Regions from separate parts of the Rhodopila sp. genome, predicted to be linked through region 1. Evidence: riboswitches for the same ligand, from Rfam matches in the RefSeq annotation. Region 1 holds a riboswitch; the other holds the start of a gene.
What was found. Region 1 has a riboswitch for thiamine pyrophosphate ahead of thiC (phosphomethylpyrimidine synthase ThiC). Riboswitches for the same ligand answer to the same signal wherever they lie in the genome.
Positions count from the first base shown of each region.

Region 2: another riboswitch for thiamine pyrophosphate. It lies ahead of ACQY4T_RS20370 (NAD(P)/FAD-dependent oxidoreductase); the one in region 1 lies ahead of thiC (phosphomethylpyrimidine synthase ThiC).

Region 1 is NZ_OZ255846.1:24,137-30,422, reverse strand. Features, by position in the region: partial or broken gene ACQY4T_RS00680 (GxxExxY protein) at 1-5, shown strand, start outside; gene ACQY4T_RS00675 (SirB1 family protein) at 85-912, opposite strand; gene thiC (phosphomethylpyrimidine synthase ThiC) at 928-2,760, opposite strand; TPP riboswitch at 2,837-2,961, opposite strand; tRNA gene ACQY4T_RS00665 (tRNA-Gly) at 3,023-3,096, opposite strand; gene ACQY4T_RS00660 (DUF2147 domain-containing protein) at 3,533-3,958, shown strand; gene ACQY4T_RS00655 (metal-dependent hydrolase) at 4,713-5,210, shown strand; gene ACQY4T_RS00650 (HAD family hydrolase) at 5,289-5,474, opposite strand; gene ACQY4T_RS00645 (hypothetical protein) at 5,623-5,892, opposite strand; gene ACQY4T_RS00640 (50S ribosomal protein L25/general stress protein Ctc) at 6,263-6,286, shown strand, end outside.
Region 2 is NZ_OZ255846.1:4,185,188-4,191,473, reverse strand. Features, by position in the region: gene ACQY4T_RS20395 (phosphotransferase family protein) at 1-282, shown strand, start outside; gene ACQY4T_RS20390 (acyl-CoA dehydrogenase family protein) at 321-1,490, shown strand; gene ACQY4T_RS20385 (SDR family NAD(P)-dependent oxidoreductase) at 1,487-2,233, shown strand; gene ACQY4T_RS20380 (cupin domain-containing protein) at 2,235-2,615, opposite strand; gene ACQY4T_RS20375 (hypothetical protein) at 2,712-3,491, shown strand; TPP riboswitch at 3,527-3,623, shown strand; gene ACQY4T_RS20370 (NAD(P)/FAD-dependent oxidoreductase) at 3,612-4,742, shown strand; gene ACQY4T_RS20365 (CaiB/BaiF CoA transferase family protein) at 4,837-6,039, shown strand; gene ACQY4T_RS20360 (AbrB/MazE/SpoVT family DNA-binding domain-containing protein) at 6,107-6,286, shown strand, end outside.

The DNA of each region.
Region 1 (6,286 bases):
GTTGAATTTTCTCCCTCGAACCCAACGAACGAGCCGGTTGCAACCACTGCCTAATTAGGCGGTCGCACAACGAAAACCGCCCGCTCAATTCAGCATCGTTTTCAGGATATCCAACTGCGTCCGCACCCCGTTCGCGACCGACCCCTCGGGCACCAGATCCAGAAACCGCTGGTAGCAATCCCGCGCCGCCGCCACCTGGTCCAGTTTCTGGTTCATCACCCCAGCCTGGCGCCAAAGCTCCGCCTGGTCGGGCGCGATCAGCAACATGTCCTCGGTGCATCGCAGGCCGCCGCGTAGGTCGCCGGCATCCAGTCGCCTGGTGACGATATTGTTTTGCAACCGCAGCAAAACCCGCCGCGTGCTCATCGGCTGCAACAGGCCAGGCCGCAATTCGGCCTTGTCTCCCTCGACCCGTTTCAGCAACGCCCGCAGATCCCGCGCCGACATCACCTGGCCGCCGTTGAACACGTCGATCACCGCCTGCGACTTGTGCCCTTCCAGCGCGATCAGGAAATGCGACGGGAAGTCGACCCCATGGCTGCCCCATCCCGCCGCCCGAGCCGCATGCAACCAGATCACACCCAGCGCCACCGGCAACCCGCGGCGGCGTTCGGTGACCCGGATCAGGTTGGCATTGGCCGGGTCGTTATAGGTCTCGAAGTCACCGGCATAGCCGAATTCAGCGGTCAGCAGGTCGGCCAGCGCAGCGGCCCGAGCCGGCAGGTTCTCCTTCTCCATCGCGACGGCGTGCCCGACCGCGCCTTGTGCCAGATTGGACAGATGGCGCGCCGCTCGCTGCCAGTCGGCGTCAGGCGCATCCACGCGCGCGAGTTGCAGGGCGGCGTTGCCGATATCAATCTCGGCATCGGCCAACTGGCCGATTGCCTTCAGTGCCGCCCTGGGTTCGCTCATCCCACCCCGTTGCTCCTACTCCGCTGCCTGCTCCGGCAGATAGATCTGCTTGCCGGCCTCGACGAATTCAACGCTCTTTGCCTCCAGGCCGGCCATTCGCTCGGCTTCGCCCCGCAGATCCTGGGTGATCTTCATCGAGCAGAACTTCGGCCCGCACATCGAACAGAAGTGCGCTACCTTATGCGCATCCTTCGGCAGTGTCTCGTCGTGAAATGACCGTGCCGTGTCCGGATCGAGCGACAGGTTGAACTGGTCCTCCCAACGGAACTCGAACCGTGCTCGGCTGACCGCGTCGTCGCGCAGCTTGGCCGCCGGATGGCCCTTTGCCAGGTCGGCGGCGTGCGCGGCGATGCGGTAGGTAATGACACCTGTCTTGACGTCGTCCCGGTTGGGCAGCCCTAGGTGCTCCTTCGGCGTCACGTAGCACAGCATCGCGGTGCCGAACCAGCCGATCATCGCCGCCCCGATCGCGCTGGTGATGTGGTCGTAGCCCGGCGCGATGTCGGTGGTCAGCGGCCCCAGCGTGTAGAATGGAGCCTCGCCGCACTCGCGCAACTGCTTGTCCATGTTGACCTTGATCTTGTGCATCGGCACGTGGCCGGGGCCCTCGATCATCACCTGGCAGCCTTTGTCCCAGGCCACCTTGGTCAGTTCGCCCAGTGTCTCCAGCTCACCGAACTGAGCCGCGTCGTTGGCGTCAGCATTGGAACCGGGCCGCAGACCGTCGCCCAGCGAGAACGACACGTCGTACTTGCGCATGATGTCGCAGATTTCGTTGAAGCGCTCGTAGAGGAAGCTCTCCTTGTGCCGCGACAGGCACCACTTGGCCATGATCGAGCCGCCACGGGATACGATACCGGTGACGCGCTTCGCCGTCAGCGGCACGTATTGCAGCCGCACCCCGGCGTGGATCGTGAAGTAGTCGACGCCCTGTTCGGCCTGCTCGATCAGGGTGTCCTTGAACACCGCCCAGTCCAGCTTGGTCGGGTCGCCATCGACCTTCTCCAGCGCCTGATAGATCGGCACGGTGCCGATCGGCACCGGCGAATTGCGCATGATCCAGCCGCGGATGTTGTGGATGTTGCGTCCGGTCGACAGGTCCATCACCGTGTCGCCACCCCAGCGGATCGCCCAGACCAGCTTCTCGACCTCCTCGGCGACGCCCGAGGTCACCGCCGAGTTGCCGATATTGGCGTTGATCTTCACCAGGAAGTTGCGCCCGATGATGACCGGCTCCAGTTCAGGGTGGTTGATGTTCGCCGGGATGATCGCGCGACCGCGGGCGATCTCGCTGCGCACGAATTCGGGTGTGATGAAGGCGGGGATCTCCGCACCGAAGCTTTCGCCGTCGGCGACCCGCTGTTCCGCGCCGGCGACCATCTTGGCGCGGCCCATGTTCTCGCGATGCGCGACGTAGATCATCTCCTCGGTGATGATGCCGGCGCGGGCGAATTCGTATTGCGTGACCATCTGGCCTGGCTTGCCGCCGAATATCGCCATGTCGGCCGGGCAGGCGGGGACCAGCTTGTCGCCGCCGATATTGCCGTTGTCCTCGGGCCGCACCGCGCGCGGCGTGATCCGGTCAAAGCCGCGCCCGGCGATCCAGCCGCGGCGAATCGGCGGCAGCCCGGCCTCCAGATCGATCGTCACCGACGGATCGGTATAGACGCCGGAGCAGTCATACGCTCGGTATGGCTCCTCCTTGGCGCTGGGATCGAGCGCGATCTCGCGGAACGGCACCAGGATATCCGGCCGGCCCTCCGGGCTGCTGTAGACCTTGCTGGACCCGGCAATCGGGCCGGTGGTCACCGAACTTGGGCGCGTGGTGGACTTCGACTGGACCGTCATGGACCTCTCCTTCGTCAAGCCGGCGGCATGGTGACCGGCGGCAGCGGGCAGCGGGTGCCGGCGGCGGAATGGAGGGTCCTGTGGCGTCGACCCGTCCCTACGCCGGCATGACCCGGATCAGGTTCAAGGGTCATCGCACCACCGTTATGCCGGTCTGCCGCGATATCTCAGCCCGCTGGTGGGGCACCCCTGGGTAATGTGGAAGGATGCGGCGGTCGGCCCGGCAGAGTCAAATCGGAGCGGGACAAAACGTCGGATGCGCTGGAGCGGGTGACGGGAATCGAACCCGCACAGCCAGCTTGGAAGGCTGGGACTCTACCATTGAGCTACACCCGCATAGCGCGAACCGAAAACAGCGTCCACCCTTCAACAGCTCATTTGCGCATTAGGCTGGACGCTGATTGTTTGGCATAGGCCGCGATCAAAGGGAAGCAGACGTTTCATACGGCCCGTGTTCAGCAATCGGGTACGCTGCGCGGGCGGGGCGCGAAAAGTGCCGCGGGCAAAATCGGTGAGAACAGGTCTCCGCTCGTCACTAACGCCATCAACTTCGCGCGTGGGAAGTGCCACGGGCTGTTCTGCATCATTAAACAAGGACCGTCTGCCTATCCGCTAGGCCGCGTCCAATTCCGCTTCTTGCCATGCGAGCCACATCGCGTTTAGACGGCCCGGCACGCTGCGGCGATGGAAGATCTGCCGGCGAGGCAAGCAGGCGATTCCGGAGCGGGCTGATGATTGGCAAGGAAGGGATGTGCGATTTGGAGGTCGCAGAATGAGCAACCCGTGGCTTAAGGACGGCAAGATGAAATTGGCTTCAGCGTTTATTCTGACGCTTTTGGCCGTGGCACAGGCCCGAGCCTCCCAATCAACCAATGGCGCGTGGATCATCCATGACTTGGCGATTGACATCTTTGATTGTCAAAACGCGCTCTGCGGGAAGATCATATGGCTTGGGAATGCTGCGCTCCGACCGGATCAATGCGGGAAGCGAATAATATGGGGACTGTTGCCGGACGACAATGAACACTGGAGTAGAGGGACTATCCTCGATCCTAATAATGGCAAATCCTACAGTCTCTCCGCTGCGTTTGAACCAAATGGCACACTCAAGGCTCGAATTTTCCACGGGACGCCTCTGTTGGGGAAAACTGAAATATTGCGGCGGGTCGATCTGCAAACGCTCGCCGACAAATGCTAGTGGTAACCGGTTCTGCAGCCGTTTATGGTTGCAGCCGATTATGGTCGGAATTTGTCTTGCTCATTGCTCACTCCGACCTCGGTTCCAAGTTTTCTCGCTGCCATTCATGGAGCAGGCTGGGCCTGCGTTTAAGCGCCACGACGACATCCTCGGAGGTGTCACACCTCCGAGGTCCACGCTGACCGTGCACCAAATCAAGCCCGCCCGATGAGAAACCCCTGGGTCAAAAAATCCGGCGAAGAGTATCTTCCTGAGCGTGGCAAACGCTTGGGTCGTGGCGTTTCGAGGCCATGCGACGGGGGCGGAAAAGCGGAGTATCGCTGCAGAGAAGTCAGGACGTAAAAAGGCGCGCAAGCGCCGCTCAATCGTAGCCGGACCCAGCTCTATCCCTCTTGGCTGCGCGGTTTTTGCTAATTCTCCAGCACATGTCCCGTCACTTGCTGTATTGTACAGCCTTCGCAGGCTAACTAATTATTCGTTGCCTGAAGGCGTGTAACAGTCATGCGTCCAATGAATGACTAGCGCGCTTTCAGGGTGACCGTAAACAGTCACCGCGCTCTAGCTCTTTGTTTGAGCGAGCAACTTTATCACCCCGACTCTTTCCGGCCAGGTCGATGTTGCTCTATGGGCTGGATCGGCGAAGCAAGGTGAACCCCAAATTGTTGGTTCCAAAGGGTCTCGAACCGGGGCGACGCCCGACCACGATCCGGGCGGTTGCTTGCTGGGCGCGAGCCTCTCAGTGTAGCTCATTCCGATGATGGCCAGGTCGCACGTCATAATCGGCCTCGGGGCGTGGGTCGCAACCGCGCCCGGGCTGCATATGCCAAGCCTCGGCCCGGCCTATCTTGCGCTTGCTGTTGCCGGGTCCCTGCTGCCAGACATCGACCATCCGAAATCCTGGGTTGGCCGCCGCACCCGTCCGGTTTCGACCGCGATCGCCTCTGCCCTCGGACATCGCGGGATCACCCACTCGGCGATCGCCGTTATCGCGCTGGCGGCGCTGCTGCTGCACGCCGGGTATCGGCGCGGCGGCGTGGCCGCGTTGGCGATCGGCTATCTGTCGCATTTGGCCGCCGACATGCTGACGCCGCGCGGTCTGCGACTGGCCTGGCCGCTGCGGCGAACCTGGGGATTGCCGCTGTGCCGCGCCGATTCGGCCATGGAGGCGGTCGTCGTCACCGCGGTGGCCGGTGGAATGGCATGGTGGCTGCTTCCGAGCCACTTTTCCGAACTGGCGGTCTGGAGTCGCTAACCGCGATCCAATCCGGCCAGAATGAAGCTCAGGACAGTGTGCAGGTCATCGACCACGACGGAACAAAGCGCTCGGATTTCATCCGTTGAGCCCAAGGTCAGGCACCATCGCGACCATCATGCCGGCTGCATGGGCGGATCGCGCACCGTTGAAGGCATCTTCCAACGCCAGGCAGAGCGGCGGGTCCACGCCCAGGCGTTTGGCCGCCGTCAGATACGGGTCGGCCGCCGGCTTGCCGACCAGGTAGTCGCCTTGCGAGACCATCGCGTCGAACCGCGCAGTCAGATCATGGGCGGCTAGTGTGCTGCCCCAGAAGTTCGCCGCACCTTCGCGGCGGACGTACGGGATCAGCAGGCCACTGAAAAGAAAGAGGTAGGGTCGCGAGGCTGATGTTCGCCTGATATGGCGGACTTCAGACTCGGGACACTAGATGATGCCGCACCGTGCCCAAGGAGGACGACGTGGCGATCGCACGGGGAAGCCGGATTTCGTCGAGCGTATCGAGTAATTCAATGGCGCCCGGCTTTACCGCAAGCCGGGTCGCGGCCATCAGGTCAAAATGTCGCATCCACATCGTGCGGAGTGTATCGACCGGAAACCCGACGCCGTAGTGATCCAGCAGCAGGACCTTGTTACTCTGCCAGACGCCGCCCAACATGCGGCGGAAAAGTGCCGGTGTCATCTGATGACAGCCGCCGCGACCATGATGGCTTCTTCGTACAGCGCCTCAGTATCGAACAGCAGCCCATGCATGTCGAAGACAACGGCGGCGGGGATCAGGGGAAGCTGCATCGCCTTATCTTACAGCAGGGCCACCGGCCGCGGGAACGAAACAGCGGCCAATCAGGACCGGTTGGCGCCAGCTTCGGCCGTCCGCGGGTTCGGTGATGTGCTTCGCCGCCATCCTTCTGCTGTGGCATCCCCACCGGCTCGATGCATTTGCGGTCAATCGACTTGCTACCCATAACCCTTGCCCCCGGCCCGCCCCTGGGCTACACGCCGCCCCGCGCCGGCACCCCTGGAGGCCGGCGCTCGTCATTCAGGAGCATACCATGGCCAACGTTGTCACAATCGAG
Region 2 (6,286 bases), 1.1 Mb from region 1:
CCTCCCGCCTTGCACGACATGGAACAGATGCCCGCGGTCGAGGCGTGCCTCTGTCCGCGCCAGCAGGCAGTGGCGGAATACGCCCGCATCTCCGGGCGGGACATGTCCGACTTCGTCTTCCATCGGGTGCTGGCGATGTACAAACTGGCGGTGATTTTCCTGCAGCTTGGCCTGCGCTACCGCACCGGCGTGACGCAGGAGGCGCGCTACGCGCCGCTGACCGGCATCGGCACCGGCATCCTGGAATTCAGCCACGAAATCGCCCAGGGCAGCGCATTTTAGGCGGCCCTCCGTTCTAACCCTCGCCAGAGGATCGCCGCATGGATTTCTCCCTCACCCCCGAACTGCAAGAGTTGCAGCAGCGCGTTCGCACCTTCATCCGCGACCGGATCATTCCACTTGAGCGGGACAGCCGCCAAACCGAGCATGGTCCAACCGAGCAATTCCGTCAGGAACTGGTGGGGTTGGCTGCGGCAGAGGGCCTGGTGGCGCCGCATGTCGGCGTCGAATACGGCGGCCTCGGTCTGTCCCACGTCGCCAAGGCAATCGTGTTCGAGGAAGCCGGATACTCCCTGCTTGGTCCGGTCGCGATTCATATCTTCGCCCCCGATGAAGGCAACATGCACTTGCTGGAGGCCGTCGCCTCAACCGAACAGAAGGACCGCTGGCTGCGACCCTTGGCCGCCGGCAAGACCCGGTCCTGCTTCGCCATGACCGAACCGGCACCCGGCGCCGGGTCCGACCCCGCCGCCATGCTCACCACCGCAGTGAAGGACGGCAACCACTACGTCATCAACGGCGACAAGTGGTTCATCACCGGTGCCATCGGCGCCGCCTTCGCCATCATCATGGCAAAGACCGAAGACGGCAACGCAACGATGTTCCTCGCCGACATGGACACCCAAGGCATCGAAATCGTCCGCGTGATGGACAGCCTGGATCATTCATTCGCCGGCGGACACGCGGTGCTGCGCTTCAACAACGTCCGCATCCCGGCCGGCGATATCCTCGGCGAGCCGGGCAAGGGCTTCCGCTACGCCCAGGTCCGCCTCGCGCCGGCTCGGCTGACCCACTGCATGCGCTGGCTGGGCGCGGCGAAGCGGGCGCACCAGATCGCCACCGACTACGCGATGAAACGCGAGGTGTTCGGGTCAAAGCTGATCGGCCACGAAGGCGTCGGTTTCATGCTCGCCGACAACGAGATGGATATCCGCATCAGCCGGTTGTCGATCCTGCACACCGCATGGCTGCTGGATCAGGGCGAGCGCGCCGGTACCGAATCATCGATGTCCAAGGTCTTCGTATCGGAAGCGGTGTGGCGTGTGCTCGATCGGTGCGTCCAGGTGTTGGGCGGCCAGGGCGTGACCGGCGAAACCCTGGTGGCGCGCATCTTCAACGAGGTGCGCGGCTTCCGCATCTACGACGGCCCGTCCGAGGTGCATCGCTGGAGCCTGGCGCAACGCATCGCCCGCAATGGAGCCAACTGGTGAACGACTTCGACCTGACCGGCAAGGTCTGCATCGTCACCGGCGCCGGCCGCGGCATCGGCCGCGGCATGGCCGAGGGCCTGGCCCGCCATGGCGCCACCGTGGTGCTCAGCGGCCGCACCCAGGCAACGCTGGAAGCCGCCGCCGCCGCGATCGGCGGATCGGCGAGCGTGGTCGCCGCCGATGTCGCGCGCGAAGCGGCGGTGCAGGGCCTGTGCGATACGGTGATGCAGCGCCATGGTCGGATCGACGTCCTGGTCAACAACGCCGGCGTGAACGCCATCTTCAAGGGCATCGAGCGCACCACGCTGGCCGAATGGCAGGACATCATCGACGTCAACCTGACCGGCGTGTTCCTGTGCTGCAAGCACATCGGCACCGCGATCGGGCAGGGCGGTTCGGTGATCAACGTCAGCTCCGTCGCCGGCCATGGCGGGCTGCCTCGGTCGGTGCCATACTGCGCCTCCAAGGGCGGCGTCGAAATGCTGACCAAGGCGCTGGCGCTGGATTGGGCGGCCCGCGGTGTGCGGGTCAACACGCTGGCACCGGGCTGGGTCGATACCGACCTGACGCACGGGCTGCTGGAGCATGATGTCCACGGCAGACGCCTGCTGGATCGCACGCCGCTGGGACGTTTCGCCACGCCAAGGGACATGGCGGGGGGCGTGGTGTTCCTGGCCAGCGACGCCTCGGCGTTCATGACCGGGCAGAGCCTGGTCATCGACGGCGGCTGGGGCGCCGAGTAGGTCAACCATCCACCGTCGGTGGCCACTTGCCCGCAACAGCCTCCGCCTCGCTATCGCCGGGCCAAGGCGGCATGGTGACCGCGACCACGGCCAGCGGACCGCCGTCCGCCGCACGGAATTGAAACCGCACGCCGACCGGGATCGTCAGACACACACCGGGGGACAACGCGAAAACCTCCTCGCGGCCGCCATGCGACCGCCACAGGTCGCCGGCACCCGACAGCACGTACCAGATCTCCTCGACCGACCGATGCCGAACCGCCCGGCTGACCTGTGCGGCCGCCAGACGAAAATGCGCCATGCTGCCAGCGGCGAGCGACAACAGCACCCGCACCTCGGACCCGTCCGGGGCCAGCAGGTCCGCGCCTGCCGGAAGCGTCATAGCTGAACCTGTCGGCATGCTCGGCCACCCGCTCGTTACGCGCTTCAGGCTACGACACGGGCCCAGCCAAGGCGAGACCGCCACTCCATCGACCGCGTGGAGCGGCGCAGCAGATCATCCCAGCATTGTGATTTACAAAGCGATATAATTATAATACTAAAAAGGCATTATCTTCTCAGTTTTGGGAATACAATGATGTTCAAACGGCTCGTATTGAGCGCTGCCCTGCTCGCTGGTCTGGTTGGCGCCGCCAGTGCCAACGTTTCGATCACCAGCGAAGCCGGTGCGTGGAAGACGATCGCGGGAACCGCCACGGACGGCAAGACCGTTTGCGGCGCCGAAATTATCGGCCAGGATCGAATCCTTCTGATCAAATGGTTTGACGGCGTCGATGGACTGATCGTCCAGATCGCCAGGACCGGCTGGAACATACCGGATGGGCAACCGGTCGATGTCCTGTTCCAGTTCGACCAATTGGCACCGTGGCGGGCAAAGGCCATTGGGGTTAAGGGCACCTCGGCCACTGGCTCCAGGGTGGAGTTCCGCATCGAAGGCGACACCATCACAGGCTTCATCGACCAGTTGCGCCTTGCCTCGCATATGTCGGTGGCGTTTCCTTCCGGCAGCGAACGACCCTGGTCGGCGAGCCTGAAAGGCAGCAATGTCGCGATAGTCAACATGATGCAGTGCGTTCGCTCCGTGGTCTCGGGCCATAGCTCGCAGCCGTTTGCCGCTGCGCCATCGCATTCCGGCCCGGGTATGTCGCAGCCTTTCACCCCAGCGTCCCCGGTCGATCGCCCGGCCAAGCCAACCGCGCCGTCCAGCGGGCCGCCGGCGCCGCCCTATTCCCCGCGTTCGGTGGAGGGCGATGTATAGCCCGGCTTGACATCCGGCCCACCGCACCGAAACTGCAAGCCGCACCGGGGTGCCCTCGACGGGAGGGCTGAGATCACACCCGTGAACCTGCTCTGGGTCATGCCAGCGAAGGGAGGGGCCATGCGGATCATCATCATCGGGGCCGGCGTGCTGGGAGCCAGCGCGGCCTTCCACCTCGCGCGAGCGGGCGCCGAAATCAGCGTCATCGACGCCAATCTGGATGGCAGAGCCACAGCCGCCGGCGCCGGCATCCTGTGTCCCTGGATATCGGCGACCGAGGACGCATCGTTCCATCGCCTGTACTGCACCGGCGCTGAATACTATCCCGACCTGATCGCGGCACTGAACGACGCCGGAGCAAGCGACCTCGGCTACCGTCAATCCGGTGCGATGCTGGTGTCCGGCGACGCTGACGAGCTTGGCTCGCTTGAACGTACGGCGCGACAGCGTGCCGCCGCGGCGATGGGCCGGATCACCCGCCTCGGCGCGGCGCAGGCGCGAGCTTTGTTCCCGCCATTGCGCCAGGGCCTGGGGGCGATTCATCTGGCTGGCGGTGCCAGGGTCGATGGCAGGCGTCTGGCGGCATCCCTGCTGCAGGCGGCGGAATTTCACGGTGCGAAGCTCTCTTGCGGCCACGCCACCCTGGCGGTCGAAGCCGACCGCATCGCCGGCGCGGATATCGACGGCCGCAGTGTCCCGGCCGAACGAGTGATCGTCACCGCCGGCGCGTGGGCCGATAGATTGCTGCGCCCGATCGGTTTCGAGACCGCGGTCGAACCGCAGCGCGGTCAGATCGTCCACCTCCGGCTCGACGGTGTGCAGACCAGCGATTGGCCGGTGATCCTGCCACCCGGCAGCCACTACATCGTGCCGTTCGACGCCGGCCGGATCGTTGCCGGGGCGACCCGAGAAACCGGCGCCGGGTTCGACTACCGGGTAACAGCGTCCGGCCAGGCCGAGGTGCTGTCCGAGGCGCTGCGTATCGCCCCCGGTCTCGGCGCCGCGACGACGATCGAGACCAGGGTCGGTTTCCGTCCGCTCGCCGCCCGGCCCCTGCTGGGCTGGGTGCCGGGCATCCGAGGACTGGCGATTGGCAACGGCCTAGGCGCCGCCGGGTTGACCATTGGTCCACTTGCCGGGCGCCTGCTGGCGGACCTGGTGACCGGCGAGTCCGGCCTCATCGATCTGACACCATTCGATCCGGGTCCGCGCGAGCAGCCGAAGATCGGAGCGCTGGCCGCGCTGCGCTAACCGGAGCCCTTGAAACGACCCCCACGCTTTGAACGCTCCGCGGAAACCGCCTACCCTACAATCAGCGGAATGAAATCGCGGAGGTCCTCCCGCCATGCCGTCCGGCCCGCTTCGTGGTCTGCACATCATCGACCTCACCCAGGTCTTCGCCGGCCCATACTGCACCTACCTGCTGGGTCTGCTCGGGGCCGAGGTCGTCAAGGTCGAGCTGCCGGGCGGCGAGTGGTCGCGCACCCAGGGGCCGTCCGGTCCCGCGCGCGATGCCGGGCTGGCCGCGGGCTTCGCCACCCAGGCGGCCGGCAAGCGCATGCTGGGGCTGGATATCCGCACGCCGGCGGGTGCGGCGGTCCTGCGCGACCTGCTGCGAGGCGCCGATGTGTTCGTCGAAAACCTGACACCCGGCACCCTGGCGCGGCTCGGTTTCGACCAGCAGGCGTTGCAGGCACTGAACCCAAGGTTGGTCTTCGCCTCGATCAGCGGTTTCGGGCAGGTCGGTCCGTTCGCGCCATGGCCGGCGTTCGACCATATCATCCAGGCGGTGTCGGGGCTGATGTCGGTCACCGGCACCAAGGACGCCGCACCACTGCGGGTCGGCCCACCGGTGGTGGACTATGCCACCGGCGCGTACGCCGCTTTCGCGGTCATGGCGGCACTGGCGCAACGCGCCGCGGACGGCGGCTTCCAGCGCGTCGACCTGTCGATGTGGGACTGCGCCCAGGCGCTGATGAGCTCGGCGATCTCCTTGCATCTGAACGCCGGCGTCACGCCGCGTCCCGAGGGCAACATCCCGGCCAGCGGCAGCCCATCCTCGGGCGTGTTCGACACCGCCGACGGCAAGCTCGCGCTGGCGGCGAACTTCGAGCCGCAATACCGGCGGCTGTGCGCCGCGATCGGCCGCGAGGACCTGCTGACCGACCCCCGCTTCGCGGATCGAGCCACGCGGCTGGCACAGGCAGACGCGTTGCGCCGCGAACTCGCCGCCACCTTCGCCGCCAAGTCGGCGGCGGCGTGGGAAGCAACGCTGATGGCGGCCGATGTCCCGGCCGGGCGGGTGCGCAGCATCCCCGAGGCGGTGGCCGATCCGCACACCACGGCGCGTGGGGTCTGGCGCGAGGTTGGGGCCGGGCAGGGGATGGCGATGACGCTGCCCGGATTGCCGTTCCGGCTGAACGGGGGCGCCCCCGGCCCGATCGCGCTCCCGGCCGCCGCGGGCGCCGACACCGATGCGGTGCTGCTGTCGCTGGGCCGGACCGAGGCCGAGATCCTCGCCTTGCGGCGCGACGGGATCGTTGCCTAAGAGGTCGCCGATTGACCAGGGCGGGGTCACGGTGTATTACTTCTAGACGAAAGTAAGGAGTAGAGTGGTGGAATCCGCGATCACCAGTAAGGGTCAGGTGACCATACCGAAGGCGATCCGGGATCATCTCGGACTGCGTCCCGGCGGTCGGGTCAAGTATTTCTTCCACCCGGACGGAAGCGTGGTGCTTCTGCCGAAACGTCCTGTCTCTGTCCTGCGGGGCATTGTTCACCCAGCGCGGCCGCCG